DNA from 4 places in the Streptomyces sp. NPDC002935 genome. Region 3 is predicted to be linked to each of the others. Evidence: riboswitches for the same ligand, from Rfam matches in the RefSeq annotation. Region 3 holds a riboswitch; each other region holds the start of a gene.
What was found. Region 3 has a riboswitch for thiamine pyrophosphate ahead of ABZX90_RS28540 (cytosine permease). Riboswitches for the same ligand answer to the same signal wherever they lie in the genome.
Positions count from the first base shown of each region.

Region 1 (7,616 bases), on a different contig from region 3:
GTTCGTCGTCAAGGCCGTCTTCGTCGGCGTCATAGCGGTCGCCGTGGTGGTGGGACTCTGGGAGCTCACCTCACGGCTGGAGGAGCGCAAGGGCATCAAGGCGCCCCTCGTGCCGCTGGCGCTCGGCGGGGCCGCCATGGTCGTCGCCGGATACGTTCGCGGTGCCGAGGGCGCGTGGGTGGCCATGGCGCTCACCGCACTGGCCGTCCTGGTCTGGCGGATGACGGAACCGCCCGAGGGCTACCTCAAGGACGTCACGGCGGGGGTCTTCGCGGCCTTCTACGTGCCGTTCCTGGCGACCTTCGTGGCCATGATGCTCACGGCGGACGACGGCCCGCGCCGGGTGCTGACCTTCCTGCTCCTGACGGTCGTCAGCGACACGGGTGCTTACGCCGTCGGCTGGCGCTTCGGAAAGCACAAGCTGGCGCCGCGGATCAGCCCCGGAAAGACTCGTGAGGGTCTGTTCGGAGCGGTCAGCTTCGCGATGGTGGCGGGTGCGCTGTGCATGCAGTTCCTGATCGACGACGGCACCTGGTGGCAGGGGCTGATCCTCGGCCTCGCGGTCGCGGCCAGCGCCACGCTCGGTGACCTCGGCGAATCCATGATCAAGCGGGACCTCGGCATCAAGGACATGGGCACCCTGCTGCCGGGCCACGGCGGCATCATGGACCGCCTGGACTCACTGCTTCCGACGGCCCCGGTGGTCTGGCTGCTGTTCGTGCTCTTCGTCGGATCGGGCTGACCGGCGGCTTCCCGCGGACATCCTCTCCGTACACATCCACGACACCACCCCTTCCGGTCACCCGATCACCGCACCGTGATCCGTGTGACCGGGAGGGGTGGTGTCGTATTCGTGGGGTCGGCCGTCCTGCCATTCCACCCAGTGCGGATCGTCGAGGAGTTCCCACGCGTCCGGCAGACCCGCACGACGCAGGAATTCGACCAGGTCGGCGTCGCTGTGGGCGATGCCTGCGCGCCTTCCGCGCATCGTCACCCGGCGGCCGCCGGTCCCGGCCGGGCGACCCACGACGATGGGCGCGGTGTGTACGTCCTCGGCTTGCGGTTGCTCGTGGTTCAAAGGACACCTAGATCCGTGTCGGGGCGGCAGTACGGGCACGCGGTGACGCCGTCCTCCGTGATCGCCCGGAGGGCCTGCTCGCGTGCCAGCGGCTTCGTGTTCTTCCCCGCCATGCCGCAGTCACCCGTGTGGACGGCGTCCGGAGTGGCCTTTCCGCCGCCCGTTCGGCGCATCGCGAGCTTCCATCCGCGGGGCGGTGGGGGCGACGTGCGGGCCGCGCGGGTGGCGGCGACCTCCTGGCGTTCCAGTTCGGTGATGGTGTCGTCGGTGCGGCGCAGTTGCCAGAGCAGCCATGCGCGGACGCTGCGCAGATGCTCCAGGCGGGACACTTTTTCGTACACGTATTCGATTCTAGGCCTTGGTGTGGCTTCGTGGCAGCATCCTGCCGTGTCCTGCCGTGTGCTGACCCGAACCTCGTGGAGCGTGATCCCCGCTGCGGCGCGGGAGGGAGACGCAGGTCACATTCGTCGGTGTCACATCGTGCGGGGCTGTTCCGTCGAAGAGGTGTAACCACGAACGACGACACAGGAGCCCACCATGGAAGCTCGGTTGAACCTCTTCGCCAGCCCGGTCGCGGCCAAGTTCACGAAGCACATCGTCGCCGCGGGCATAGTGCTCTCGGACTCGACTCTGCCGGCCGCGACGCAGGAACTGGTGAAGCTTCGCGCCAGCCAGATCAATGGCTGCGGTTTCTGCACCGACATGCACACCAAGGACGCCACCGCCGCGGGGGAGACCGCGGTACGCCTCAGCCTGGTCGCGGCCTGGCGGGAGGCCACGGTGTTCACCGACGCCGAGCGCGCCGCCCTGGAACTGGCGGAGCAGGGCACGCGCATCGCCGACGCGGCCGGCGGGGTCACGGACGAGTGCTGGGCGAACGCCGCCAAGTACTACGACGAGGAGCAGCTCGCCGCCCTGGTGTGCTGCATCTCCATCATCAACGCCTTCAACCGCGGAAACGTCATCGTCCAGCAGCCCGCCGGCGCCTACCAGCCCGGCCAGTTCGCGTAACGGGGAGCGCCTGGCCGGGTCCGCCGGGTCCGCCCGGTCGGCTGGGCCCGCCGGGCTGGCGGGCGGCCCGGTCGTGGTCCGCCTGTGGGCCGTCCGCAGGCCGTCGCACGACGGTCGGCGGACGCCCCGAGGCGACCGACACGCACCACCCCGTCTTTCGGGCCCGGGTCACCCCCGTCGATCGCGACACCGGTACAGCCGTACCTAGGCCGGGGGAATCGACGACGCCCCGCGCTGACAACCGCTGACACCGGAGTCGCAGGTCGCAGCGTTGATCGATTGCGCGACAGGCGGGTGATCGCCCCCAGCCCGCTCCACTGTGTGTGCGTCGACGGCGAACGGGATGGGAGCTGGGGAGAGCGGTGGGCTGAGGTGATGGGGACAAGGCCGAGGTCTAAGCTCCCGGCCAGGGGCGAAGGGGGGAGGATGCTCGTGGAGCAGCCATGGCCGGAGGGATCGAACGCCGATCCTGATGCGGCAAGAGAGCGCTACAACGCGGACATACAGGCATCACGGGGTGCGCTGCGGAACCTGTTTCGTGTGGAACTGCCCATTGCCCACATGGGCTTGGCGATCACGATCACCGCAAGCGTCTTCGTGGGCGTCGTCTGGTCGCCGAGGACGGGCGTGATCATCGCTGGTGCCTTTGCCTCGCTGTTCGTCGTCGCCCTGGCTGTAGCACTCCTGGCCGGCAGCCGAGGGCGGGACGCCGCACGCGCCGCGTACAAGTTCACCTTTGGTTGGGCAGATTGGATCACGCCCTAGCGTCGTGCCTTGAGTCGCACCTCAGATCCGGACGGCAACGAGGTCGTCACGATCTCTACGGGCGGGCGGCCGGAAGCCGCTGAAGGTGACCGGAGCGAGTTCGACGTTGGACCCGATCAGCTAGTGGAGCCCTGACCCCGAGACGGAGGCGCGGCCGGCAGGGTCGAGTGGTCGGGGCTCGGCACAGGCCCAGGTCGGCGAGCGCGGTGGCGGGCCCCTTCGAGTCGGTCGGCACAGCCCGGCCGTTCAGCCGGGACTGCCGGACGGTGCCTCATTCTGCGGGTCGCCGGGCGGCACGGCGTCGTGCGGCGGGAGCGGGGTCGTCGAATCCGCCTGCGGGGCTGTGATCCGTGCCCGCTCCCGCAGTCTGCGCCGGTGGCCGGTGCGGTCGGCGCGGCCTTTGTAGCCGTTGGGCTGCCATTTGTTGCCGTGCCAGAGGTCGGGCGGGACCCAACGGGAACACGCCTGCTCGACGTCCGTGGTCACGTTGACGATGTTGCTGAGCTCGATGCGGTAGCGCAGCCTTGGGAGACCGTCGGCGGGCGGGTCGGCGTCCCGTACGTGGCGCCACAGCACGGGGTGATCGCGGTCGAAGTCCCCGCCGGGGAAGAGCTCGAGTGTCGCGGTGCCGTGGTCGACGGCCGAGTCACCGGTGGAGTAGATGCATACCCCGGCCAGTGAATCCCACGTCAGTAGCGTGTCCCCGAACGGGCCGAACCACCACCACCCCGTGGCGTCGAAGACGAATCTCTCGTTGGACGCGGCGGCTGTCCCTATCAGTGCGAACAGGCCGCAAAGCGCGCACAGGCCGCCGGCCGAGGCGAGAAGCCACCGAGCCACGTCGCCGTCGACCAGCGCGGCCCCCGACAAGCCGGCAGCGCCGAACGACAGAGCGGCCGCGGTGACGATCAGACCGTTCTGGATCTCCCGCTGCCCGTACCCTATGGCGGTCGCATCGGTGGATGGCCGCGCTGGCAAGGTCCCCCCGGCGCTCATGGGCACCACTGTATGGAGAGCCGCTGCAGAATTCCCGGAATCCGTACCCCAGGGGGTAGCAAAACCCGGAGGCATAGCGAGGACGCCCACGCACCTTCACCTGGCTCTACAGCGAACGGCTACGGGTCGCTCCCCAGCCGCTGAGTGACGGCCCTGGGCGGACGCGATCTGGGGCATGTCGGCGACGAGCGGGCACTCTCCTGGGCCGTCCCTGGCCGTCCCTGGGCCGTGCGAGGTCGCCTAAAGGTGACAGACGGTACCCGCAGGTGACCGCCCCCACCCCACTCTGGCCTGGGCCGGTGGTGTTGATCTGCGACACTGGAAGGGTTATGCCGAAGCCCGGAGAACTCACTTTTGTCGCGCCGCGCGGAGCCAAGAAGCCGCCGCGGCACCTTGCCGATCTCACGCCAGCCGAGCGCAAAGAGGCGGTTGCCGCGATCGGTGAGAAGCCGTTTCGTGCCAAGCAGCTCTCGCAGCACTACTTCGCCCGGTTCGCACACGACCCCGCGGAGTGGACCGACATCCCGGCCGCCTCGCGCGGCAAGCTCCAGGAGGCGCTGCTTCCCGAGCTGATGACGGTCGTACGGCACCTGTCGACCGACCAGGAAACCACGCGCAAGACCCTGTGGCGGCTCTTCGACGGCACGCTCGTCGAGTCCGTGCTGATGCGCTACCCGGACCGGGTGACCATGTGCATCAGCTCGCAGGCGGGCTGCGGAATGAACTGCCCCTTCTGCGCCACCGGACAGGCCGGCCTCGACCGGAACCTGTCGACCGGCGAGATCGTGCACCAGATCGTCGACGGCATGCGGGCGCTCCGCGACGGCGAGATCCCCGGGGGTCCGGCGCGGCTGAGCAACATCGTCTTCATGGGGATGGGCGAGCCGCTCGCCAACTACAAGCGGGTGGTCGGGGCGATCCGGGCCCTCACTGACCCCGAGCCGGACGGGCTCGGGCTCTCGCAGCGCGGTATCACCGTGTCGACGGTCGGGCTGGTCCCCGCCATCAACCGGTTCTCCGACGAGGGCTTCAAGTGCCGGCTCGCGATCTCCCTGCACGCCCCGGACGACGAACTGCGCGACACCCTCGTCCCCGTGAACACACGGTGGAAGGTGCGCGAGGTGCTGGACGCCGGATGGGAGTACGCGGCCAAGTCCGGGCGGCGCCTGTCCATCGAGTACGCCCTGATCCGGGACATCAATGACCAGGCGTGGCGTGGTGACCGGCTCGGGCGGATGCTCAAGGGCAGGCCCGTGCATGTCAACCTCATCCCGCTCAACCCGACCCCGGGTTCGAAGTGGACCGCCTCGCGGCCCGAGGACGAGAAGGCGTTCGTCGAGGCGATCGCGGCCCATGGCGTGCCGGTGACCGTCCGGGACACCCGTGGCCAGGAGATCGACGGAGCGTGTGGTCAGCTCGCCGCGACCGAGCGGTAGTCTGAGCCGCGTCAGACGACCGAGCGGTAGTCTGAGCCGCGTCAGTACATCTTCATCGTCACCTCTTCACAGTCCGACATCTTCATATTCCGACAGGGGAGCGCCACAGCGCTGAGAGTGCGGGACAGACCGCAGACCCTCTGAACCTTGCCCAGGTCATTCTGGGTAGGAAGTTCGGTCATTACTCAAGCTGTTGCGCCCTGCCCGGGAACCGTCAGAGGTCCCGGGCGGGGCCGCGTCTCTTCCTGGTCACCCAGGAGGAATCAGTGAGCATCACCAGCAGCAGGCGGTTCGCGGTCATGGCCGTCGGGCTCGGCCTCGTCGCGCTGCCCGCACTGTCCGCGTGCAGCTCGTCCGACGACGCCGGCTCGGGCGATCAGAAGACGATCACGCTCGTCAGCCACGACTCGTGGCTCGTGTCGAAGAACGTGCTCAAGGACTTCGAGAAGCAGTCCGGGTACAAGGTCCGGGTCCTCAAGGACGGCGACGCCGGGCAGGCCGTCAACAAGGCCATCCTGACCAAGGACAACCCGCAGGGCGACGTCCTCTTCGGCGTCGACAACACCCTGCTCTCCCGCGCGCTCGACAACGGGCTCTTCCAGCCGTACGTGGCCAAGGGCGCGGATCTGGTCCTGCCGGAGTACCGGGCCGACCAGGACAAGCACCGGGTCACGCCCATCGACACGGGCGACATCTGCGTCAACTACGACAAGGCCTGGTTCAGCAAGCACAAGCTGACGCCGCCGCAGTCCTTCGACGACCTGGTCAAGCCCGCGTACAAGGACCTCCTCGTCACCGAGAACGCCTCCACGTCCTCGCCCGGCCTCGGCTTCCTGCTCGGGTCCGCCGCGCACTACGGCGACAAGGGCTGGGAGGACTACTGGAAGAAGCTCAAGGCCAACGGCGTGAAGGTCGTGGACGGCTGGGAGCAGGCGTACAACGACGAGTTCTCGGGGTCCGCCGGCGGCAAGAAGGCCAAGGCCGACCGGCCGCTCGTCGTCTCGTACGCCTCCTCGCCGCCCGCCGAGGTCATCTACGCCGACCCGAAGCCCACCACCGCCCCGACCGGGGTCGCGGCCGGCACCTGCTTCCGGCAGGTCGAGTACGCGGGTCTGCTCAGCAACGCCAAGAACGCCAAGGGCGGCAAGGCGCTCCTCGACTTCCTGCTCACCAAGGAGTTCCAGGACGACATGCCGCTCAACATGTTCGTCTACCCGGTCCGCGAGGCCGCTCAGGTGCCCCCGGAATTCACGCGGTACGGTCCGCAGGCCAAGGACCCCGAGACCCTGGCCCCCGCGAAGATCGCCGCCGAACGCGACCAGTGGGTCAAGTCGTGGACCTCGCTCGTACTGAAGTAGCCGAGGAAGCGGGCGGAGCCGAGGCAACCCGCGGAGCCGACGGAGCTCCGCGGAGGGCCCGCGGGCGGCAGAGTGCGGCCCGGCTCGGGCTGATGGCCCTGCCCGTCGTGTTCTTCGCGGTCTTCTTCGCCTATCCCGTCGTCGCGATCGTCTCGCGCGGGCTCCACGTGGACGGCGACTGGCAGCTCGGCCGGATCTGGGAGGTGCCGGCCCAGTCCGACATCCGGCACGTGCTGTGGTTCACCACCTGGCAGGCGCTCGCCTCGACGGTGCTCACGCTGCTGATCGCGCTGCCCGGCGCGTATGTCTTCGCGCGCTTCGATTTCAGGGGCAAGCAGATCCTCCGGGCCGTGGTGACCGTGCCCTTCGTGCTGCCGACCGTGGTCGTCGGCACGGCGTTCCTCGCGCTGGTCGGCCGGGGCGGGCTGCTCGACGAGCTGTGGGGCGTGCGCCTGGACACCACGGTGTGGGCGATCCTGCTCGCGCACGTCTTCTTCAACTACGCGGTCGTCGTACGGACCGTCGGCGGGCTCTGGTCGCAGCTCGACCCGCGCCAGGAGGAGGCCGCGCGCATGCTCGGCGCCTCGCGCTTCGCGGCGTGGCGCAGGGTGACGCTGCCGGCGCTCGGGCCGGCCGTGGCCGCCGCCACCCTCATGGTCTTCCTCTTCACCTTCACCTCGTTCGGTGTGGTGCAGATCCTCGGCGGCCCCACCTTCTCGACCCTCGAGGTCGAGATCTACCGGCAGACCTCCGAGATCTTCGACCTCGCGACGGCGGCGGTGCTGACGATCGTCCAGTTCGTGGCGGTGGGCGCGATCCTCGCCGTGCACGCCGGGACCGTACGACGACGGGAGACCGCCCTGCGTCTGGTGGCCCCGGAGACGACCGCGCGCCGGCCGCGCGGGGCCGGACAGTGGGCGCTCCTCGCGGGAGTGCTGCTGAGCATCGCGGTCCTCCTCGTACTGCCGCTCG
Region 1 is NZ_JBEXNW010000014.1:115,285-122,900, forward strand. It holds gene ABZX90_RS20830 (phosphatidate cytidylyltransferase) at 1-742, shown strand, start outside; gene ABZX90_RS20835 (hypothetical protein) at 800-988, opposite strand; gene ABZX90_RS20840 (DUF6233 domain-containing protein) at 1,075-1,419, opposite strand; gene ABZX90_RS20845 (carboxymuconolactone decarboxylase family protein) at 1,616-2,089, shown strand; gene ABZX90_RS20850 (hypothetical protein) at 2,516-2,854, shown strand; gene ABZX90_RS20855 (hypothetical protein) at 3,101-3,850, opposite strand; gene rlmN (23S rRNA (adenine(2503)-C(2))-methyltransferase RlmN) at 4,180-5,286, shown strand; TPP riboswitch at 5,371-5,476, shown strand; gene ABZX90_RS20865 (thiamine ABC transporter substrate-binding protein) at 5,559-6,644, shown strand; gene ABZX90_RS20870 (iron ABC transporter permease) at 6,737-7,616, shown strand, end outside.
Region 1: another riboswitch for thiamine pyrophosphate. It lies ahead of ABZX90_RS20865 (thiamine ABC transporter substrate-binding protein); the one in region 3 lies ahead of ABZX90_RS28540 (cytosine permease).

Region 2 (7,616 bases), on a different contig from region 3:
GGTGAGTCTACGAGCCACCACTGTCACGCCGCCCCGTTCGGCCGATACCGGGGCCCGACTGCAGCCGACCTGTGACGCACGCCGCACGCACGAGGGCACGGTCATCGCACTGATGTCCGATCAGACCCCTGTCCGTCGCCGCAAGGCCACAACGCGACAACCTGCGCCGCCGTCGGCGCCGCCCCGCCCAGCCGCGGCAACCCTCACCGCTAAGCCCGTCCTACGGCATGAGGCGCACGTCATACGGGTCGCACCCGGAGACGCCCGGACACTCGCACCCGCGGCACCCGCCGACGGCGAGCACCGCCGGGGAGACCCGCCGGGCCCGTCCGGCCGGAAACCGACGGCCCGCGCCCAGGTGATCAGAACGCCGGGCGCTCCGGGTCCAGCACCGCCATGCCCTCCACGGGAGAGGACGCTGTGGCGAAGTGCCGCCGGGGGATGCGCCCCGCCCGCCGCGCCAGGCGCCCCGCCTCCACCGCGTGCCGCATGGCCTCCGCCATCAGCACCGGCTCCTGCGCCCGCGTCACCGCCGAGGCCAGCATCACGCCCGCGCACCCCAGCTCCATGGCGAGCGCGGCGTCCGAGGCCGTGCCCGCCCCCGCGTCCAGGATCACCGGCACGCGCGCGTTCTCGACGATCAGCTGGAAGTTGTGCGGGTTCCGGATTCCGAGCCCGGACCCGATGGGCGAGCCGAGCGGCATGATCGCCGCGCAGCCGACGTCCTCCAGCTTCCGCGCCAGCACCGGGTCGTCGTTCGTGTACGGCAGCACGGTGAAGCCGTCGTCGACCAGCGTCTCCGCCGCGTCGAGCAGCTCGATCGGATCGGGCAGCAGGGTGCGCTCGTCGGCGATGACCTCCAGCTTGACCAGGTCGGTGCCCAGCGCCTCGCGCGCGAGACGGGCGGTCAGCACGGCCTCACCGGCGGTGTAGCAGCCGGCCGTGTTCGGCAGGACGCGGATGCCGAGCCGGCCGAGCACCGACAGGACCGAGCCGTGCACGGACGCGTCCACGCGCCGCATCGCGACCGTCGTCAGCTCCGTTCCGGAGGCCGCCAGGGAGCGCTCCAGAACGTCGAGGCTGGGCGCGCCGCCCGTCCCCATGATCAGCCGGGACCCGTAGGACGTACCGCCGAGGACGAAGGGATCGTCGGCCATGGGTCAGCCTCCTTGGACGGCGGTGAGGACTTCGACGCGGTCGCCCTCGGCGAGGGACGTGGACGGCCACTGCGCGCGCGGGACGACTGTTTCGTTCAGGGCGGCGGCCACCCCGGCCGGTGCGGGGGTGAGGGTCGCGACGAGCGCGTCGAGAGCGGTTCCCGCGGCGATCCGCTGCCGCTCCCCGTTGACGACGATGTTCATGCGGGCTGCTCCGTGAGGGCGGTGGCGCCGAAGCGCAGAGGGGTGAACGGGCGGGCTTCGGCGGGGAGTTCGCCGGTGGTCAGGACGTGGGCCATCGCGTCGCCGGTGACGGGCGTCAGCAGCACGCCGTTGCGGAAGTGCCCGGTGGCCAGCAGCAGTCCGTCCAGCGCGGTCGGGCCGAGCAGCGGCGCGTTGTCCGGCGAGCCGGGGCGCAGCCCCGCGCGGGTCTCGGTGAGCGGCAGCTCGGTGATCCCGGGAACCAGCTCGTGGGCGTCGCGCAGCAACTCGTAGACGCCGCCCGCCGTCACGGTGGTGTCCCAGCCCAGCTCCTCGCTGGTCGCGCCCACCACCAGCTCGCCGTTCTCGCGCGGTACCAGGTAGACGTGGCTGCCGCGCACCATGGCCCGGACGGTGCGGTGCAGGAAGGGCGCGTACCGCTGCGGCACGGTCAGCCGCAGCACCTGCCCCTTCACCGGGCGCACGGGCGGCAGGACGTCGTCGGGGACGCCCGCCAGACGCCCGCTGAGGCTGCCCCCGGCGAGCACCACCCGGCCGGCGGTGAGCTCGGTGCCGTCCGTGGTCAGGACTCCCGCGGCCCGGTCGCCCACGACGGTCAGGCGCTGCGCCCAGGTCCGGTGCACGACCACTCCGGCCCGCTCGCACGCCGTGACCAGGGCCCGTGCGAGGCGCCGCGGGTCGATCTGGTGGTCGCCGTCGACCCGCAGACCACCGCGTACGCCGGGCGCGAGCATAGGCTCCAGACGGCGGCACTCACGGCCGCTCAGCCACTCCGACTCCAGCCCCGACCGGCTCTGCAGAGCGTGCAGTTCCCGCAGGTGGGCGCGGTCGTCGGCGTCCAGCGCGACGGCCAGCGTGCCGCACCGGCGGTAGCCGAGGTCCTGGCCGGTCGCCTCGGTGAGCTCGGCGACGAAGTCCGGATAGCGGCGCGCGGAGGCGAGGTTGAGGCCCAGCAGGGTCTCCTCGCCGAAGTGCAGTTCGGTGACGGCGGCGAGCATCCCGGCCGCGACCTGGGCGGCCCCGCCGCCCGGCTCGGGGTCCACGAGCGCGGTGGTGAACCCGCGTTGCGCGGCCCGCCAGGCTGTCACCAGACCGATGATGCCGCCCCCGATGACGAGGACGTCTGACGAACGTGCAGGCGACATAGGCGTCCAGCCCCTCCCTTCGCCGGCATGACCCGGATCAGGTTCGTACGGTCGGAGGCCGCCCCAGCCTCCCTCTCAGCCCGGTGCGTCCGGGCTCCCGCGAGTGCTTTACGTTGGCCACCCTAGCCCTCCCCCGCCCGTCTCAGTAAGGGAGCCTCCGCCCATGGCGCGATCGCTCGACGGCCTTGTCCTCGCCCCCGTCGCCGACCAGGCACCGGGCCAGGTGGGCACCCGCACGCGGTTCGCCTACCACGAGGAGGACGGCCTGGTCTGGGCCGACTACGCGGGCGGTGACATCGTCCGAGGACACCTGGTGGGCACCCGTGAGGGCGACCGCCTCGACTTCCGGTACGTGCAGCTCAAACACGACGGGACCACCGCGTCGGGCCACTGCGTGTCCCTCGTGGTGGAACTCCCCGACGGCCGCGTCCGACTGGAGGAGAATTGGGCGTGGGAGTCGCGGCAAGGCACGGGGACGAGCGTGGTGGAAGAGCCGCGCGTGACAGACCGTGTGGAACAGGTCACTGAGCACGCCCCCTGACTGACGAATTGTCAGGTGTCTAAGGTGATCAGGTGAGCGAGCAGACGCAGGCACAGTCTCAGTCGCAGGAGCCCACGGCACGGCGGGTCGTCGTGGTGGGCGCGGGCATGGCCGGAGTGCAGACCGCGGTCGCCCTGCGCGAGCAGGGCTTCAAGGGCACCGTCACGCTGATCGGCGCGGAACCGCATCAGCCGTACGACCGGCCGCCGCTGTCCAAGGCCGTCCTGCTGGGCAAGGCCGAGGGCTCCGCCTTCGACGTCGACTTCGAGGCCCTGGACATCGACCTGCGGCTGGGCCGCGAGGCACTCGGCGTACGCCCCGGGGACCACGAACTGGACACGGCCGCCGGGCCCGTCCCGTACGACGTCCTGGTCGTCGCCACCGGCGCGGAACCCATCCAGCTGCCCGGCGCGGAAGGCGTGCCGGGGGTGCACCTGCTGCGCACCCTGGACGACGCCGACCGGCTGCGTCCCGTCCTCGCCCGGCAACACGACATCGTGGTCGTCGGCGCGGGCTGGATCGGCGCCGAGTTCGCCACGGCGGCGCGCGAGGCGGGCTGCGCGGTGACGGTCGTCGAGGCCGCCGACCGGCCCCTCGCCGGCGCGCTGCCCGCCGAGGTGGCCGCGCCGATGGCCGCCTGGTACGCGGACAGCGGCGCCTCGCTGCGCACCAACGCGCGCGTGGAGCGCATCGAGCCCGGCGCGGTGATCCTGGACGACGGCTCGCGGGTGCCCGCGGACGCCGTCGTGGTCGGGATCGGGGCGCGGCCCGCGACCGGCTGGATCGCCGGCTCCGGCATCGAGCTCGGCGCCCACCGCGAGATCGTCGCCGACAACCACCTGCGCACCTCCCTGCCGGACGTCTACGCGGTCGGCGACTGCGCCTCCTTCCCGTCGGGACGCTACGAGGACCGCCTCCTCGTCCATCACTGGGACAACGCCCTCCAGGGCCCGCGCACGGTCGCCCTGAACATCGTCGGAGAGGCGCCCGCCGCCTACGACCCCGTGCCGTACTTCTGGTCCGAGCAGTTCGGCCGCTTCGTGCAGTACGTCGGCCACCACGCGCCCGCCGACACCCTGGTGTGGCGCGGGGACTCCTCCAGCGCCGCCTGGTCGGTGTGCTGGCTCCGCGAGACACGGCTGGTCGCCCTCCTGGCGGTGGGCCGCCCGAGGGATCTCGCCCAGGGCCGTCGGCTCATCGAGGCGGGCGCACGCATGGATCCGGAACTGCTCGCGGACCCGTCGAGGCCCCTGAAGGGCGCCACGGCCTGATCCGTCACCCCAGGTCGGACGCCCTTGGCTTCCGACTGTCGGTCCGGGATGGCAGGCTTGTCCCGTGACCGAGATTGACGCAAAGATCGATGCTCTCGTCCCCGCCTGGCTCACCCTCCCCGACATCGCCGAACAGTTCGGCGTCGAGGTGACGCGCGTCCGGCAGCTGGTCAAGGACGGCCAGCTGATCGCCGTACGCCGTGGTGAGAACCGCGCGCTGCACGTCCCCGCCGATTTCATCGACGCGGACGAACAGAAGGTCGTCAAGGGCCTGGCCGGCACTTTGACGCTCCTGAGGGACGACGGCTTCTCCGACGAAGAGGCCCTCGAGTGGCTCTTCACCCCCGACCCGAGCCTGCCCGGCACCCCCGCGCAGGCTTTGAGCGAGAATCGCGGCACGGAGGTGAAGCGCCGCGCCCAGGCGCTCGCCGTCTGACCTGAACGCGACCGTCCGGCACGGGGAGCGCGGCGGCGGGACCATCCCGGCCGCCGCGCTCCCCGCGCACCGACAACGGGGGGACCCACGCATGCCCGAGAACGCCGCCACCACCGCGCGCGGCCGGCTCGCCGACGCCCGCGTCTACCTGTGCACGGACGCCCGCAGGCGTCAGGGCGACCTCGCCGAGTTCCTCGACGCGGTCCTGGCGGGCGGCGTCGACATCGTGCAGCTGCGCGACAAGGGCATGGAGGCGGGGGAGGAACTGGAACACCTCCAGGTCTTCGCGGACGCCTGCGCCCGCCACGGAAAGCTCCTCGCGGTCAACGACCGGGCGGACGTGGCCCACGCCGTCCGCGCCGACGTCCTGCATCTGGGCCAGGGGGACCTCCCGGTTCCCGCGGCCCGCGCGATCCTCGGCGACGAGGTCCTCATCGGCCGCTCCACGCACGCCGGGTCCGAGGCCGCGGCCGCCGCGGTCCAGAAGGGCGTGGACTACTTCTGCACCGGCCCCTGCTGGCCCACCCCCACCAAACCCGGCCGTCACGCACCCGGCCTCGACCTGGTCCGCGGCACGGCCGCTCTCGGCACCGACCGCCCCTGGTTCGCGATCGGCGGCATCGACCTCGGCCGCCTCGACGAGGTGCTCGAAGCGGGCGCCCGCCGGGTCGTCGTCGTACGGGCGATCACCGAGGCGGACGACCCGGGCGCGGCGGCGGCGGAGTTCGCGAAGAGGCTGCGCGAGGCGTAGCCGCGCCGGCAGCCCGCGCGGAGAGCGCCGATCCGGCCGAGGCTGTCCGAGGTGTCCGAGGTGTCCGAGGGTGTCCGAGGGGTGGACAAGAAATCGACAGATCGGACAAATCTCAGCGGTTCGGTTGGGGGACCGACGCCCTCTGGCTAACCTGCGAGTATGGCCCTCGGATCTGCTTCCACCAGGACTGATCGCGCACGCACCGTGCGAGACATGCTCGCGACCGGCAAAAAGACCTACTCGTTCGAGTTCTCGGCGCCGAAGACCCCCAAGGGCGAGCGGAACCTGTGGAACGCCCTGCGGAGGGTCGAGGCCGTCGCGCCCGACTTCGTCTCCGTGACCTACGGGGCCGGCGGCTCCACCCGGGCCGGCACGGTCAAGGAGACCGAGCAGATCGTCCTCGACACGACCCTCACCCCGGTCGCGCACCTCACCGCGGTCAACCACTCCATCGCGGAACTGCGCAACATCATCGGGCAGTACGCCGACGCGGGCATCCGCAACATGCTGGCCGTGCGCGGCGACCCGCCCGGCGACCCCATGGGCGAGTGGGTCCCGCACCCCAAGGGTCTGACCTACGCGGCCGAACTCGTGCGCCTCATCAAGGAATCCGGAGATTTCTGCGTCGGGGTCGCCGCCTTCCCGGAGATGCACCCGCGGTCCACCACATGGGACCTGGACGTCTCCCACTTCGTCGACAAGTGCCGCGCCGGCGCCGACTACGCGATCACACAGATGTTCTTCCAGCCGGAGTCCTACCTGCGCCTGCGCGACCGCGTCGACGGGGCGGGCTGCGCGACGCCTGTCATCCCCGAAGTCATGCCGGTGACGAGTGTGAAGATGTTGGAACGGCTGCCCAAACTCTCGAATGCTTCGTTCCCGGACGTCCTGAAAGAGCGGATCCTCACAGTCAAAGACGATCCGGCGGCTGTACGCTCCATTGGGATCGAGTTCGCGACGGAGTTCTGTGCGAGGCTGCTGGCCGAGGGAGTCCCCGGACTGCACTTCATCACGCTGAACAACTCAACGGCGACGCTGGAAATCTACGAGAATCTGGGCCTGCACCACCCGCAGCAGGCCTAGACCGGTCGCACCCGCGTACGACACACTGCGTAGCGGCCACTGGGAGAGGGGCGTACATGGGCTTGACGGTCCTCTATCTTGCCTTCGGCATCGTCGCGCTGTGGCTGCTCGGCGAGGTGCTGCTGCAGTACAAGGCGCGCCTGCGGTTCCGGCTGCTCGCCTTCGTCGGCTTCCTCGGTGTGGTTCTCGGCGTCCTGATGCACTCGGTCGTGGTCATCGGCCTGGGCGCGGCCGCCTTCACGGTCGGCCAGACCTATGTGACGCTGTCGTTCCGCCAGGGCTTCGCGCAGGGCTGGGCCATCAACGGCCGCTCCGCGCCGGCCAAGCCCAGCAAGCGCCGCCGCGGGGAGCCGGAGAACCCCGAGAACTCCGAGAACCCGGAGAACGACGACCCGTCGCTCGAGGGCTCCGACCTCGAAGCGGGCGATGAGGCGGCCTACCGGCGCGACGACCAGTACGCCGCCGATGACGACGTCTTTACACCCGCGCAGTCCGACCGCTTCATGCCCCCGGAATCGGCCGAGCCCGCCGCCGCGTCCACCGCGGTGTACGAACCGCAGCCCCTGCCCGAGGACACCGGCTCCTACGGCGTCTACAACGCCGCCGCCTACGCCGCCGCCAACGACCAGTCCTACGCGGGCGCGGCCCAGTCCCAGGACCAGCAGGCGTACGCGACGGCCTCCCAGGACCAGCAGGCCTACGCGTACGACGGCTACACGGGCTACGACCAGCAGCAGTACGGCTACGACAACAGCCAGCAGCAGTACGCCGCCTACTCCGACCCGTACATCGGCCAGCAGACGTACACGGGCGCCTCGTACGACACCACCTACAACGGTGGCGACCAGCAGCAGTACACGCAGCAACAGCAGAACTACGGCCAGGACCAGTACGGCACCGGCACGTACGGCGGCGAGACCCCGGCCGGCGGCGTCTGGGTGCCGCAGCAGCGCACCGACGAGCAGTACGGCGGCGAACTCCCGCCCGAGCAGCAGCAGTACCCGTACCAG
Region 2 is NZ_JBEXNW010000043.1:9,051-16,666, reverse strand. It holds gene ABZX90_RS37950 (thiazole synthase) at 363-1,157, opposite strand; gene thiS (sulfur carrier protein ThiS) at 1,161-1,361, opposite strand; gene thiO (glycine oxidase ThiO) at 1,358-2,524, opposite strand; TPP riboswitch at 2,522-2,635, opposite strand; gene ABZX90_RS37935 (hypothetical protein) at 2,688-3,065, shown strand; gene ABZX90_RS37930 (FAD-dependent oxidoreductase) at 3,098-4,336, shown strand; gene ABZX90_RS37925 (Rv2175c family DNA-binding protein) at 4,401-4,772, shown strand; gene thiE (thiamine phosphate synthase) at 4,864-5,523, shown strand; gene metF (methylenetetrahydrofolate reductase [NAD(P)H]) at 5,683-6,606, shown strand; gene ABZX90_RS37910 (hypothetical protein) at 6,663-7,616, shown strand, end outside.
Region 2: another riboswitch for thiamine pyrophosphate. It lies ahead of thiO (glycine oxidase ThiO); the one in region 3 lies ahead of ABZX90_RS28540 (cytosine permease).

Region 3 (7,616 bases):
GGCGCCGTCCGTGCCGATGTGCGTCGCGCAGGGCTCGCCGTCCACCTTGGCGCTGATCGACTCGAACATCGGGCCGAGCGAGGCGTACGACTCCGGGGAGCCGCCGGGCATGATGCTCGGCCCGTTGAGGGCGCCCTCCTCGCCGCCGGACACACCCGCGCCGACGAAGTGGATGCCGCGTTCGCGCAGCGACTGTTCACGACGCCGGGTGTCGGTGAAGTGGGCGTTGCCGCCGTCGATGATCATGTCCCCGTTCTCGAGCAGCGGGGCGAACTCCTCGATGACGGCGTCTGTGGCCGCACCCGCCTGCACCATGATCATCAGGCGGCGGGGACGCTCCAGCGCCGCCACGAACTCCTCGGCCGACTCGGCCGCCACGAAGGCGCCCTCATGCCCGAACTCCTCGACCAGGGCCTTGGTGCGTGCGGGGGTGCGGTTGTGGACGGCGACGGTGTAGCCGTTCCGGGCGAAGTTGCGGGCCAGGTTGCGGCCCATCACCGCGAGCCCTGTGACGCCGATCTGCGCGGTCGCCTTCATGGTGTGCTCCTTGGATCCGGATCTGCCTCCCCGCGTACCTGACGGGCGAGCAGACGAACGTCGCTGTGCCGATCAGTACGCACGACAGGGGCCGAGGTGTTCACCTTCCGAGGCACGTGGTGCGCCGGATCGCGGGCAGAGTCTCCGGGCGACGTGCGGAGGCGCGCGCTCCGGAACCCCGGGCCCCGGGCAGGCGTGGCCATTCCGGGAGTTCGGGCCGGGCGGCGTCGATGCTCCCGGACGCCGGAACCCCAGAACCCCAGAACGCCGGAACTTCGGAACCCCGGCCGACGACCAGAGGGTCAGCCGTTCCGGCGCAGTCGCCAGCCGTGGTCCACCGGCCCGATGCCGGCGCCGAGCGCGAAACCGGCCTCGATCGCGGCGGTCACGTACTCCTTCGCCCGCCGTACGGCCTCCGGCACCGAAAGGCCCTCGGCCAGGCCCACCGCGACGGCCGAGGCGAGCGTGCACCCGGTGCCGTGCGTGTGCCGGTTGTCGTGGCGCGGCGCGCGCAGCCAGTGCTCCGCCGTTCCGTCGGTGAGGAGATCGACGGCCTGTCCCGGCAGATGGCCCCCCTTGACCAGCACCCAACGGGGGCCGAACGCGAGCAGTCGGTCGGCGGCCCGGCGCATGCCCTCCTCGTCCTTCACCCTCACCCCGGTGAGCTGGGCGACCTCGTCGAGATTCGGGGTGGCCACCGTCGCCCGAGGCAGCAACCGGGTCCGTACGGCGTCCAGCGCGTCGTCGGCCAGCAGCCGGTCCCCGTGCTTGGAGACGCTCACCGGGTCCACGACGACCGGGGCGGCCACGTCGGACAGCAACTCGGCGACCGTCGTGACCAGGCCGGGCGACGAGAGCATCCCCGTCTTCACGGCCTGGACGCCGATGTCGTCGACCACGCTGCGGTACTGGGCGCGTACCGCTTCCTCGGACAGTTCCCAAGCGCCCTGCACACCCACGGAGTTCTGCGCGGTCACCGCGGTGAGCACGCTCATCCCATGCGCGCCCAGCGCCAGCATCGTCTTCAGGTCGGCCTGGATTCCGGCGCCACCGCCGGAGTCGGATCCGGCGATCGTCAGGACGCGGGGTGGCGTGGTCATACGAAGGTTCCTCTCAGGTGCGGGTCCGGGTCCGGGTCCGGGTCCGGGTACGAGTTCGGGCGCGAGGCCTCTGGAATCGCGAAGGGACGGACGGCCCCGCAGCGCGCCAGGTCCGCGTCCCGCACCCGCGTCTCCGACGTGCTCGACCGGGCCGGCAGGTGCTAGGAGCGGCGGCGCAGCCGCGAGGGGGCGTAGAGGGCGAGGGCGACGAGGAACGCCACGTAGTAGGAGAGGTCGGCGCCGTGCAGCGCGTCGGCCACCGGACCGACGTACAGGCCGGTGTCCATGAACGGCACGGCCGCACCGAACGCGGCGACGAAGGCCAGTAGCGACGGCCGACCGGAGCGCGGGCGGGCGGTCTCGACGGCGAGGTCGAGGGGCGCGCCGCCGCGCTCCCGCCCGCGGGCGATCCAGTCGACGACGACGATCGCGACGAACCCGGGGATCCAATATCCCACGAACAACAGCACGTTCTGGAAGCGGGCCGTCGTGTCGGCGGCGTGCATCCACAGGACCAGCGGGAAGCCGAGCCCGGCGGCCAGGGCGGCGGCCAGTGGACGCGGTATCCGCACGCCCAGGGTCTGCAGGGCCAGCGAACCGCTGTAGTCGTTCATCGCGTTGCTGCACACCGCCGCCAGTGCCACGGCCAGCAGCCCGAACGCGCCCGCCGTCCCGCCGCCCAGCAACTCGTCCACGCCCGCCGCGGTCTGGTCGGTCAGCACGGACGCGCCCCACAGCCCGAGGACCTGAACGGCGACGAAGGACACGACGAGGCCGAGCAGGGTGCACCAGAACATCCGCGGGCGGGAGGTGGCACGCGGCAGATAGCGGCTGAAGTCACTGGCGTACGGCGCCCAGGACAGCGACAGGCTGAGCGCGATGGTGCTGGTGAGCACGAACGCGCCCGCGCGGTCGGCGCCGGTCGCGGCCCCGGTCGCGGCGGGGTGGACGCCGTCCAGCATCCGCCAGGCGATCACCGCGAAGGCGACGGCGAGCACGAACGTCATGACGATCTGGAGGCGGTGGATCGCTTCGTAGCCGAGGACACCGAGTGCCCCCTGCGCCGCCATCATGACGAGCACGCCGAGCCAGAACGGCCAGCCGCACAGCCGTGCCAGCGCATCCCCGCCGAACAGGCCGATCAGTGCGTCCCAGGCGACCGAGGACAGCCACTGGAGCATCCCGGGCAGCACCACCGCCCGGCCGAACGCGAGCCGTGCGAGGGGTAGTTGGCCGGTGCCGGTGAGTCCGCCCCAGGTGCTGAGGTAGGCGGTGGGCAGCGCGCCGAGCACAGTACCGAGGACGACCGCCGCGAGCGCGGTGCCGAAGTCCAGGCCGAGCGCGATACCGATGGTGCCGGTGAACACGCCCGTCATCGTCAGGTTCGGGGCGAACCACACGGTGAACAGGCGCCCGGCCCCGCCGTACCGGTTGTTCTCGGGGACCGGCTCGATGCCGTGCCCCTCCACCCGCAGGTCGCCGGGTGCGGCGGGCATCCGTCCGTCGAAGACGGCGGGCCGGCTGTCGGCGGGCACCCCGCTGGAAACATGCGCCAATGGCATGGAAGACATCCCTCCGCCAGTACGAACTGGTTCAGGTTCGACGGGTGTGATCTCAGCCCTCGGACGGGGCACCCCGTGTCCGGTACGACGGACACACTAACGCCATCCCCTGGCATCTGTGTACGGCAGCCCTCACCCACCTGGAGCAGGGCCCGGCCGCGCATTCCGTTTCATCCGGGCGGCCCGGCCGGGCTTCCCCGCAGCGCGGCGCGCGCCGCCCCTCGGTACTGTCGGAAGTGATCGCCGCTCGCTCTCCGCTCCCGGGTTCCCGGACCCGGTGGCCGGGCGGAAGGAGGCAGGGTGCCGTGACCGTGATCTCCCTGAAGTCAGCGCAGCTGCGGGATGGGCTCACCCTCCCGTACGCCGAAGCCGGTTACCCCAGTGGCACACCGGTCGTCTTCGTACACGGTCTGGCCGACTCCTGGTGGTCCTTCGAGCCCCTCCTGAGGCGCCTTCCGGCGTCTCTGCACGGTTACGCGCCCACGCAGCGCGGGCACGGCGATGCCGAGCGGCCTCCGGAGGGCTACACTCCCGACGACTTCGCCGCCGACCTCGTGGCCTTTCTCGACGCGGCCGACATCCCCCGCGCCATCCTGGTCGGGGCGTCCAGCGGCGGCGTACCGGCGCGGATCGTCGCCGGGAGCCATCCCGACCGCATCGCGGGTCTCGTTCTGCTCGGCGTCCCCGGCACCCTCGCGGACAAGCCGGCGGCCGCCCGGATGCGGAAGACACTGGAGGGCCTCGCCGATCCCGTGCCGCGAGAGTTCGTCGAGGACTTCATGGCCGGCACGGCGGCCCGCCCGATCGCGCGAGGGTTCATCGAGACCATGGTCGAGGAGAGCCTCAAACTCCCCGTGTACGTCTGGACGGAGACCGTGCGCGGTCTCCTCGACACCGATCTCGGCGCGACACTCGGGGGCATCCTGGTGCCCACCCTCGTCATCTGGGGCGACCAGGACGAGTTCCTGCCTCGCGAGGACCAGCAGACCATCCTGGACGCCGTCCACGGCGCCGACTTCCTCGTGTACGAGAACACCGGCCATGTCGTGCACTGGGAACAGCCCGAACGCGTGGTCGCCGACATCGCCGCGTTCGCCACGGGGATCGCCCACCCCGGCACTCCTTACGGCACCGCCTGACGTCGCCCGAGAGTGAACGGCGGCGCGCCCGAACCGCGCTGGACGTGAGCCCCGGGTCCTGCCCCCGCCCCGAACGCCACGCCGGTGCTCGGGGCGGGGCTGCGCGCGGGGATCCAAGGCGCCCCGAAAGACCGACTGTTGACGCGATCTGTACCTCTGACATTCGTCGTCACATGGCATGCTCATGCTCCCCACAGGAAGGGATCACGTGCCATGAGACCGAGCCGCCGCTCCCTGCTCGCCGCCACCGCCGTACTGAGCACCGTCCTCGCCGCCCCCGGGCCCGCCGGCGCCGCCGAAGTCCCGGCCGCGGGCACCTATTACCTCCAGAGCGCGACCACGGGACTGAACGCCGCCGACAGCGCAGGCGCGGTCGTCCAGCACAACCCCAAGGGCAACGAGGACCACCAGCAGTGGACCCTGCGCCCGAACGGCTCCTCGGCCGTCCTCGAAAGCGCCGACACCGCCGGGAGTTGTCTGGGCCGGTCGGGCGACCAGGCCCGGACCGTGGCGTGTACGAGCGCGGACGCAGCCTGGGAGGTGACGCCGAGCGGCGCCGACCAGTTCACGCTCAAGACCCCCGGAACGGACCGCTACCTTACGGTCGGAGCCAAGCCCTCCGGCTCCAACTACCCCGCCCAACTGGCGATCGGCTCGTCGGGCGGCCTCGCCTCCTGGTACCTCACCCCGGCCGCGCCCGAGACCCGGCCCATGCCACCCCAGGACCAACGCACCCTGGACCAGGTCACGTTCCTCACCGCCCACAACGCCTACGCCAACGGCGTCGACGGCGGATTCGCCCCGCCCTTCGTCAATCTGGTGCCCAACCAGACCCGCGGCATCAACCGGCAACTCGCCGACGGCGTACGCGGGTTCATGCTCGACCTGCACCAGACCCCCGACGGCGCGATCCTCTGTCACAACAGCTGCACCCTTGTCAGCAGGCCGGTCGCGCTCTGGGTCGACCTCCAGCGCATGGTCGACTTCCTCAAGCAGCACCCCGACCAGTTCGTCACCGTGTTCCTGGAGGACTACGTCGACCCGGGCGTCCTGCGCTCCGAACTCGCCCGCGTGAACGGGCTGTCCGACGTGCTCTACCGCCCCGACCTGACCGGCGTGCGTCAGAACGGCTGGCCGAAGCTCGCCGACCTGACCGCCGCCGGCCGACGCCTGCTGATCTTCACCGACCACAGCCGTTCCTCCGACGAGTCCGCCGGACTCACCCGGGACAGCTTCGGCGTCATGTACCAGCGCGAATGGACCGTCGAGAACTACTGGTCCATGGGCTCGGGCCTCGGCTCCTCCGACTGGTCCTGCTACAGCCGCTGGTACGACGCGGGCACGAACGTCCCGCTCACCCGCACCGAGGCGGGCTTCCGCCCCCTCTTCGTGATGGACCACTTCCGCGACGTCACCCTCTCCGGGACCGCCGGCACGGACAACACCAAACTCACCGACCGGGCCCGCCGCTTCTGCCAGCCGGCCGCCCGCAAGAAGCCCAACTTCCTCGCCGTGGACCGCTACGACCTGGGAGACCCCGCAGCCGCGGTGAACACGCTGAACACGTACGTCTACCCCTAACCAGGGGGGACCGCGAGTCTCGGGATCGAGGGAGCCGACGAACAACCGACCAGGAACGGAGCCTTCGGCACACCCCTGGGCAGCGGTTCCGCAAGACGTGCGGTCTGCGGAGTCCCGTTCTCCGGCGGGCGCTGTACGGTGGGGGAACCGAGGGCACGTCGTACGCCGGTGACCGCGCCGGTCTCGTCCCCGGCGCAGGACAACACCGGGTGCTCATCGCCCGGGGCAGGTTCCGCCCCATGACGGTCGAAGCCCTTCGCCCTCCGCTCGGCTGTACGGCGGTCGAACCCACGCGGCCGGTCCAGCCGCGCCGTGCGGGCGGACACACGGACCGAACCGCCGACGCCCCCTTTGAGGCGGAGCGTCGAACCGCCCGCGCATTTCGCCGACGCGTCGTCCACGACGAGCAGAGCGGCAACGAGAACGGGGCCATCGCCTGAGGGCCCGCGCGTCCAGACAGGAGCTTTTATGGCCACCGTTCTCGAACCCCTGCCCGCTCTGCCTCTCGCCCGCGTGCGGCTGGCGCCGCACAGTGCCCTGCCACGGCGCATCGACGGGGCATGGTGGCCCCGCTCGCGCGATCTCCTCGGCGAACTCCCGCTTCTGATCGGCGCGTTGCCCCGCATGTGGGGACAGATCACCGCCGTGAGTGTCAACACGGCGATGTGGCCGATGTCGCCCGGACGCATGCTCGTCGCCAACCACGTCGTGCTGCTGCGCAGGTCGGCCGGGTCGCACGGCCGACACACCATCAGCCTGCTCAGCCAGACCCAGGGCCGAAGGGACCTGCTGGTCGTGCCCCCGGAGGTGGCCGCGTCGGACGCCGAGCCGTTGATGGCGGCCGCGGCGGCCGGCGTCCGCTGACGAGCCCCGACTCCGGCCGCCCACGCCACACGGGATCGGTGTCGAGGCGGGCCGGCAGCCACTCACCCAGGCGCGTGGCGACGTCACCGCGGCGGTGGGCCGGCAACATGAGCGCCGGTGCCCCTCACGCCGTCCCGGCAGTCCTCGGTGCCGTGCCGGGTGTCGACCACGGTGGGTTGGGCGGAGAGACCATCACTTCGCCGTGATCAGGAGGCTGGGCCGGGCGTCGGCTGTCCAGTAGGAGGAGGCGTCATCCCCGTCCTCCCAGGTTTCCTCGGAATCCTGGTCCTGGTCGGCCATGGAATCACCGTGGAGGGCGTTTTCTGCCGCGATGAGTGCGCTCGCGGTCGTCGGAGGGCCGGAGCTGTCGCTAGCGGCGGTCATCAGGCGGTCGGCTGCCGGGGCGCCGGTCTCCGGTGGTACCACCAGCAGGTTCCAGCTGCCCGTGGTGTGGGAAAGCAGCAGGATCCTGTGGGGGTCCAGCTCCGTCGTGAACCAACGGACCTTCACCAGGTGACCGTTGACAGGCACGCTGTCCGGGATGGCCGGCCAGTACGTCGGGTTGACGGCGATCCGGGTGATCCGTCCGGACAGGGGGTCCAGTACGTCGGCCAGAGTGGAGAGCTCGTCAGTCAGGTCCCGGGAGCGGGGCCACCAGGCACCGTCGAGGGAGCCTCGGGACGCGCTGACGGTTTTCAGTGCGAGACGAGCGGTCGGAGCCCTGAAGGGCGCGATGCGCAGCGGGGTTCGGTCGGTGGTCGCGGACATCGCGGGCACCTGTCTCCCGGCCGCCTGGGATGGCGGCCCGGTGTCGTAACTCGCCGAGAACGACA
Region 3 is NZ_JBEXNW010000024.1:25,871-33,486, forward strand. It holds gene gndA (NADP-dependent phosphogluconate dehydrogenase) at 1-537, opposite strand, end outside; gene thiD (bifunctional hydroxymethylpyrimidine kinase/phosphomethylpyrimidine kinase) at 840-1,637, opposite strand; gene ABZX90_RS28540 (cytosine permease) at 1,799-3,199, opposite strand; TPP riboswitch at 3,191-3,285, opposite strand; gene ABZX90_RS28545 (alpha/beta hydrolase) at 3,505-4,338, shown strand; gene ABZX90_RS28550 (phospholipase) at 4,552-5,919, shown strand; gene ABZX90_RS28555 (DUF5994 family protein) at 6,388-6,783, shown strand; gene ABZX90_RS28560 (DUF5994 family protein) at 6,976-7,551, opposite strand.

Region 4 (7,616 bases), on a different contig from region 3:
GTGCTCGTCTTCGTCGCGCTGGTCGGCGGGCTGATCTACATCGTGCGGAAGTTCATGTCGAGTTCGTCGTCGCGCAGCGACTGGTGAGGCGCGAGAGGGTGAGCGGGAGGTAACGGCGAAAGGGGAAAGGGAACCCAAGGTTCCCTCGGGCGAGGGAAGTTTTCCGGCGAGGCCGTATGCGAGCGGTGACTGGCGGTTAAAGTCCGGAACTCGACGCGGGGTCGACTCCCGCGGACAGCGCACAGCCCCCTCCCGTGTTTCCCCGCACGGGCGGTCCTCCTCGCGCTTCGGGAGTGCCCCTTGGCCACGGTTGACACCGCACCCGCACCATTGATCGCTCCACCGTTCCGGAGAGCGGGCGCGCCTGCGGCGGCACGCGTTCCACCGGTGCAGCCGCGTACTTCGCCGGGGGAGCCGCCCCTGTCACGCACTTCGCCGGCTTCGCCGGGGGAGCTGACGCCGCCACGGACTCCGACGGCGGAATCCCCCACCCGGCGCACCCTGCCGGAGGAGGGGCTCACCGGGCCCACGCAGCCGTCGGTGACTCGAGGTCCACGCTCCCCGGTGCCCGGGACGGCACGGCTCGCCCGCACTCCTCCCGCGGAGCCCGAAGCCGCCTCTCTGGATTCCCACCCCACCACGCTGATCGGCTCGGTGCAGCGGGCGATGCGTCTGCTGGAGGCCGTCGCCGCGCGCGAGCAGGGCGCACCCGCCAAGCAGCTCGCCCGGGAGGCGGGACTCGCGCTGCCGACCGCCTACCACTTGCTGCGCACCCTGGTTCACGAGGGCTATCTGCGCCGGGAGAGAGGGCTGTTCTTCCTCGGCGAGGCCGCCGAGCGGCTGAGTAGCAGCGGAGCCCATCAGAAACGTCGCAGCACGGTGAGTGACATGCTCGCGCAATGGCGCGACACGATTGGCGCACCCGTGTACTACGCGATCTACAGCGAGGGCGAGATCGAGGTCATGTGTGTCGCCGACTCCGCCGCGAACCCCGCCGTCGAGGAATGGGCCGACTTCCGTGAGACCGGGCACGCCCACGCGATCGGCCTGTGCCTGCTCTCCCAGCTGGACGACAAGTCCCGGCGAGACCACCTTGATCGCTACCCGGTGCAGTCGATCACCCCTTACACGGTGCGTGACAAGGACCGTCTGCTGAGGCGCCTGGAAAGGACGGGGCGGATGGAACCGGTGGTCGAGCGCCAGGAGTACGCGCTGGGCACGGTCTGCGCCGCGATCCCGATCACCGCGGGCAGTACCGCCGCGGCCATGGCCATTTCTCTCCCTTTCCACCAGGTCGACCGACTGCTGCCCGCGGCACGGAAGTTGCAGAGCGAAATCGGCAGGCTTCTAGGGACACTCGCCATCTCTATCAGTATCTGAAAACTCACTCCTTGTGATCCTGTGTGCACGGTGAGCAATATTTCCGCAGTGTCAGGGGAACGATTCCTGGCCAGTCGATGGCAAACGACGGGGTAGGCGATGCGCGAGTCGGTGCAGGCAGAGGTCATGATGAGCTTCCTCGTGTCCGAGGAGCTGTCTTTCCGCATTCCGGTGGAGCTGCGATACGAGACCTGTGATCCGTATGCCGTGCGGTTGACCTTCCACCTGCCCGGTGACGCGCCTGTGACCTGGGCGTTCGGGCGGGAGCTGCTGATCGACGGGGTGGGCAGGCCGTGCGGTGACGGTGATGTCCACATCGCTCCGGCCGACCCCGAGGCGTTCGGCGAGGTGCTGATCCGGCTTCAGGTCGGGTGCGATCACGCACTGTTCCGGTCCGGGGCCGCGCCGCTCGTCGCGTTCCTCGACCGTACCGACAAGCTGGTGCCGCTCGGGCAGGAGCGCTCCCTCGCCGGTTTCGACACGTCTCTCGACGAAGCGCTCGACCGCATCCTCGCCGAGGAGCAGAGCGCGGGCTGAAGCCCTGGAACCCCCGAGCGGAGTAACGCTTCCTCTCAAGGGGCGTGCGTGCCGGATGGTTTCGGCGCTTCCGGCGGACGGTTCAGTGTTTGCGGCGACGGCCCTTCCCGCTCCGTGCCGGTGTCCTGGCACCTGCGGGTGCCGCGGGGGCGGTCGCGGGCCCTTCACGGTCCGCGGCGACCACCAGGGCGGCCAGCGCGGTCGTCACCGGTACCGCGGCGACCAGACCGATCGAGCCCACCAGGGTGCGCACGATCTCCTCGGCGACCAGTTCGCTGTTGGCGACGGTGCCCACGCTGCTCTGCGCGATCGAGAAGAGCAGCAGCAGCGGCAGCGCGGCACCCGCGTACGCCAGGACGAGCGTGTTGACGACCGACGCGATGTGGTCGCGGCCGATGCGGATGCCCGCGCGGTACAGGCCACGCCGGCCCAGCGTGGGGTTCGCCTCGTGCAGTTCCCAGACCGCGGACGTCTGCGTCACCGTCACGTCGTCGAGAACACCGAGCGAACCGATGATGACTCCGGCCAGCAGCAGACCGCTCATGTCGATGGACGGGTACAGCCCATGGATCAGGCCGGTGCTGTCGTCGGTGTTGCCGGTCAGTACGGCCCAGTCGATGAAGACGGAGCCGAGGATGCCGATCAGCACCAGCGAGAGCAGGGTGCCGACCACCGCCACGGATGTCCGGGCCGACAGGCCATGACACATGTAGAGCGCGATCAGCATGATCGCGCTGGACCCTACGACGGCGACGACCAGCGGGTTCGAACCCTGAAGGATCGCGGGCAGGATGAAGAAGTTCAGGATCATGAAGCTGATGGCCAGGGCGATCAGTGCCATGACGCCGCGCATCCGGCCGACCACCACGACGACCACGGCGAAGATCCCGGCGAGCAGCGTCAGGGGCAGCTTCCGGTTCGCGTCCGTGACCGAGTACTGGAGGTCCTTGGGGGCGGAGGGCTCGTACGCGACGACGACCTTCTCGCCCTGGTGCAACTGCCGTGACTGGTCCGGCTGAACGATCTCGGTGAACGTGCGGCCTTTGTCCTTGCCGGTGTCGATCCGGATCGTCGCCTTCTTGCACTCACCCGTCGCCTGCTGCTGGGCGGAGGAGCCCTCGGCGGTGGAGGTGTCGCCCGTCGGGGTCTCCCCCGAGGCGTTCACGGACTTGCAGTCCACCTGGTCGATCGTGGTGACGGTCGCCTGCTGGGTCTGCCGGTCGAAGCCGACACCGGTGCGCTCGTGGGAGGGGGCGCCGCCGGGCCACAGCACCACGAGACCCACGACGACCGCGGCGGCGAAGGGGATCAGTACCGCGGCGATGACCTTGCGCAGGTGCTTGGAGACCGGCGCGGCGGGGCCGTGACTGTGCGAGTGCCCGTGCCCGCCTCCCAGACCTTCGCCGTGCCCGCCTGCCGGGCGCGGCCCGTGCCCGCCGTCGGCACCGTCATGGCCACCGTCCGGGCCATGACCGTGCCCGTGTCCGGTGCCAGAGCCATGTCCCTGGCCGTCGTCGGAGCCCGTACGGCGCGGCGGCTCGGACGGTGGGAACGGGGACTGCGGGGTCGTTGTCACCGACCGATCATCGCAAGAACGGCAAGGGCCCTCTGTTCACCGCGCCAAATATGACGCTAGCGTGGGGGCACCTTTGCACACGCGGGAGCTCGGAGCACCGGGCTGAGAGGGCGCTGACCTCCGTCTTCGCGATGTTTCACATGAAACATCGACGAACGGAAGCCGCTGCGTCGACCGCTGAACCTGTTACCGGGTAATGCCGGCGTAGGGAGTAGGTCTCATGACCAACAAGGACGTAAGCACGCCTGCCTCCAGCCAGACGGACGGAGCTTCCTCTCCGTCCCTGGACGGCGAGGCCGGGAAGTCCATCGGCTGGCACAAGGGGTACGTCGGGGGTACGCGTCCCGATCTACGGGTGCCGGTCCGGCAGGTGCACCTGACCAACGGGCAGTCCGTGACGCTGTACGACACCTCCGGCCCGTACACCGATCCGACCATCGACACCGATGTGCGCAGGGGGCTGGCGCCGCTGCGCGAGAACTGGATCATCGCCCGCGGAGACACCGAGGAGTACGCGGGCCGTCCCGTCCGTCCCGAGGACGACGGGATCAAGCACACGGCCCCGCGTGGGGGACTGCGCAACCTCGACGCGGTCTTCCCCGGGCGGCCGCGTCAGCCGCGCCGGGGGCGCGCCGGGCAGGCGGTCACCCAGCTCGCCTATGCGCGACGTGGCGAGATCACGCCCGAGATGGAGTTCGTGGCGATCCGGGAGAGCGTCGACCCCGAGGTCGTACGCGAGGAGATCGCCGCCGGCCGGGCGGTGCTGCCCGTGAACGTCAATCACCCGGAGATCGAACCGATGATCATCGGCAAGCGGTTCCTGGTGAAGGTCAACGCCAACATCGGCAACTCCGCGGTCAGCTCCTCCATCGAGGAGGAGGTCGAGAAGATGACCTGGGCGACCCGCTGGGGCGCCGACACGGTCATGGACCTGTCGACCGGCCGCAACATCCACACCACGCGCGAGTGGGTGCTCCGCAACTCCCCCGTCCCCATCGGCACGGTGCCGCTCTACCAGGCGCTGGAGAAGGTCGACGGCCGTGCCGAGGAGCTGACCTGGGAGATCTACAAGGACACGGTCATCGAGCAGGCCGAGCAGGGCGTGGACTACATGACGGTCCACGCGGGCGTGCGCCTGGCGTACGTGCCGCTCACCGCGAACCGCAAGACCGGCATCGTCTCGCGCGGCGGCTCGATCATGGCGGCCTGGTGCCTCGCGCACCACAAGGAGTCGTTCCTGTACGAGAACTTCGAGGAGCTCTGCGAGATCCTCGCCGCGTACGACGTCACCTACTCACTCGGCGACGGCCTGCGGCCGGGTTCCATCGCGGACGCCAACGACGCCGCACAGTTCGCGGAGTTGAGGACTCTCGGGGAACTCAACGCGATCGCGAAGCGTTTTCATGTACAGACGATGATCGAAGGCCCGGGACATGTCCCGATGCACAAGATCAAGGAGAACATCGACCTTCAGCAGGAGATCTGTGATGAAGCTCCGTTCTATACGCTCGGCCCGCTGACGACGGACGTCGCGCCGGCGTACGACCACATCACCTCCGGCATCGGTGCCGCGATGATCGCCTGGTGGGGCACGGCCATGCTCTGCTATGTCACGCCCAAGGAGCACTTGGGCCTGCCCAATCGTGACGACGTCAAGACCGGCGTCATCACCTACAAGATCGCCGCCCATGCAGCCGACCTCGCCAAGGGGCACCCAGGAGCACAGGACTGGGACGACGCGCTCTCCGACGCCCGCTTCGAGTTCCGGTGGGAGGACCAGTTCAACCTGGCTCTCGACCCGGACACGGCACGGGAGTTCCACGACGAGACGCTGCCTGCCGAACCGGCCAAGACGGCTCACTTCTGTTCCATGTGCGGGCCGAAGTTCTGCTCGATGAAGATCAGCCAGAGCATCAACGAGCGGTTCGGCGGTGACGCGGCCGAAGGCGCTTCCGCGGAGGAGATCTCCGAGGGCATGCTTCAGAAGTCCCGGGAGTTCGCGGAGGCGGGCAACCGCGTCTACCTGCCGCTGGCCGACTGAGCTGTTCCACAGGGGCGCGGTCCGGGGCACGGAACGCCCGGACCGTCGCCCTCGGCCCGCCCGGTCATGCCGCGGCGTCCTGTGGGTACCAGCGCAGTTCCACGGTGTTGCCGTCCGGGTCCTGGACGTAGACAGAGGTGGCGGTGCCCCGCGCGCCGAAGCGGTCGACGGGACCGTCCAGCACGGTGAAGGATCCCGACGCGATGACCTCGTCCCAGTCCAGCGGTTCCACGGTGAGACATATGTGGTCGACGTTGGACTCCCCTCGGGGGCCGTCCACGAGATCGATGATGGTTTCCGCGGTGATCCGCACCGACGGGAACGGGACCTGGCCAGCCCGCCACTCGGCAAGGCGTACGGGTGCCAGCCCGAGAAGTCCGGTGTAGAAGCCCAGGGACCGTTCGACGTCCTCGACGTTGAGGACCAGGTGGTCGAAGGCCTTCACGCGCATCGTGGTCACTTCGTCTCCAGGGCGACGGCGCGGCGAAGCCACTCACCGAACAGGACCGGGTCGATGTCGTCGGTACGGCTGAGCTTCACCGAGGACATCTGGCGGGCTCCGGCGATCAGTCGGCCCGACGGATCGGCCACTTCCTGGCCGCGCCAGAGGCCGAACGTGACGTAGGACCTGTAGGCCTTGAGCAGGCAGATCGGGGTCTGACCGGGCTTGTCTCCGAGGCTCCAGGTGGGATGGCCGTGCCACAGCGCGCCGGAGTCGTCGGGGAGGGCCGCGTCGATGACAGGTCGGATCTTCTCGCCGATCTCGCGCAGGGGGGCGTCGAGCCCGTTCAGGTAGGAGGTGATGTCCGAGGCGGTCATGTGGGTTCCGTTCAGGAGGGGTGTGTGGACGCCTTCTACGATCCGCCGCGGGGCAGACGCCATCAAGGCATGATCGACGTACGACTGTTGAGCCAGATTTAACGCCGGGGGTTTTCATGCTGGAACGGCTGGAGATCGAGACCTTCCTGACGCTGGCTGAGGAACTGCACTTCGGCCGGACCGCCGAGCGGTTGCTGATCACGACCGGGCGGGTCAGCCAAGTGATCAAGAAGGTGGAACGCGGCGTCGGCGGCCTGCTGTTCGAACGCAACAGCCGTTCTGTCCGGCTCACCCCGATCGGCCGTCAGCTGGCGGCCGACCTGGTGCCCTTGGTCGCCGCGATGGAGGCGGCGTTGCGAAGGGCGGCGGACGCCAGTCGCGGGATCACCGGAGAGCTGCGGGTCGCCTTCCTCGGTGAGTGGACGGCTCCCGCACTGCTCAGGGCGGTCGGCCTGTTCGGTGAGCGGCACCCCGACTGCCGGGTCGACGTGCGGGAGGTTCAGCTGTCCAACTCCCGGGCCAGTCTGGTGGACGGCTCGATCGATGTCCTCCTGGCCTCGTTCCCCTTCGACGGAATGGCCTGCGGCCCCGCTCTGCTGCGCGAGAGACGGGTACTGGCCGTGGCGGCCGGTCACCCGCTGGCCGGCGAGGAACGGGTGTCCGTGGAAGTGCTCGCGGAACACCCGGTGGTGCAGTACCCACAGGTGACCTCGGCGGGGTTCAAGCGGGACCGCACACCGGACCGCACGCCGTCGGGCAGGCCCGTTCCGAAGGGCCCGGTGGGCGGGTCGTTCTCCGAAATGCTGACCCTGGTCGCGATGGGCCGGGGTGTTCTCCCGGTCGGGGAGCACTCCCGGCAGTACTACCCCCGGCCCGATGTCGCCTACGTGCCCCTCCACGACGCACAGCCGATCGAACGGGGACTGGTGTGGAGGGAGGGCAACACCACCGAGCGGGTTCGTGAGTTCGTACGGGCCGCGACGGACGCGGCCGACTCTCCTTGAGGCGGAGCCTGGGCCTGGCCTGGGGCCCGGGGTCTGGGCCTGTGTCTGGTGCCACGGTGCCGTTCGCCGGGTGCCCTGTCCTCAGGGCGAGGGGCCGTGGAGCGTGGGACTTGGGCGTCCGATGCGGGAGTGTGCGTATCGGACGGTTCCGGTGCCGGGTTCTCTAGGCAGACTGGGCCCATGACAGCGACATCGATGAGCAAGGGCGCCAACCTTCCCGTCGCCGCCGAGGAGGTCCGGGTCGAGCTCGGCTGGTCCG
Region 4 is NZ_JBEXNW010000028.1:17,321-24,936, forward strand. It holds gene ABZX90_RS30835 (DUF5326 family protein) at 1-87, shown strand, start outside; gene ABZX90_RS30840 (helix-turn-helix domain-containing protein) at 622-1,380, shown strand; gene ABZX90_RS30845 (SsgA family sporulation/cell division regulator) at 1,480-1,917, shown strand; gene ABZX90_RS30850 (YibE/F family protein) at 2,000-3,493, opposite strand; TPP riboswitch at 3,565-3,721, shown strand; gene thiC (phosphomethylpyrimidine synthase ThiC) at 3,714-5,534, shown strand; gene ABZX90_RS30860 (VOC family protein) at 5,599-5,985, opposite strand; gene ABZX90_RS30865 (DUF1801 domain-containing protein) at 5,991-6,353, opposite strand; gene ABZX90_RS30870 (LysR family transcriptional regulator) at 6,470-7,357, shown strand; gene ABZX90_RS30875 (VWA domain-containing protein) at 7,538-7,616, shown strand, end outside.
Region 4: another riboswitch for thiamine pyrophosphate. It lies ahead of thiC (phosphomethylpyrimidine synthase ThiC); the one in region 3 lies ahead of ABZX90_RS28540 (cytosine permease).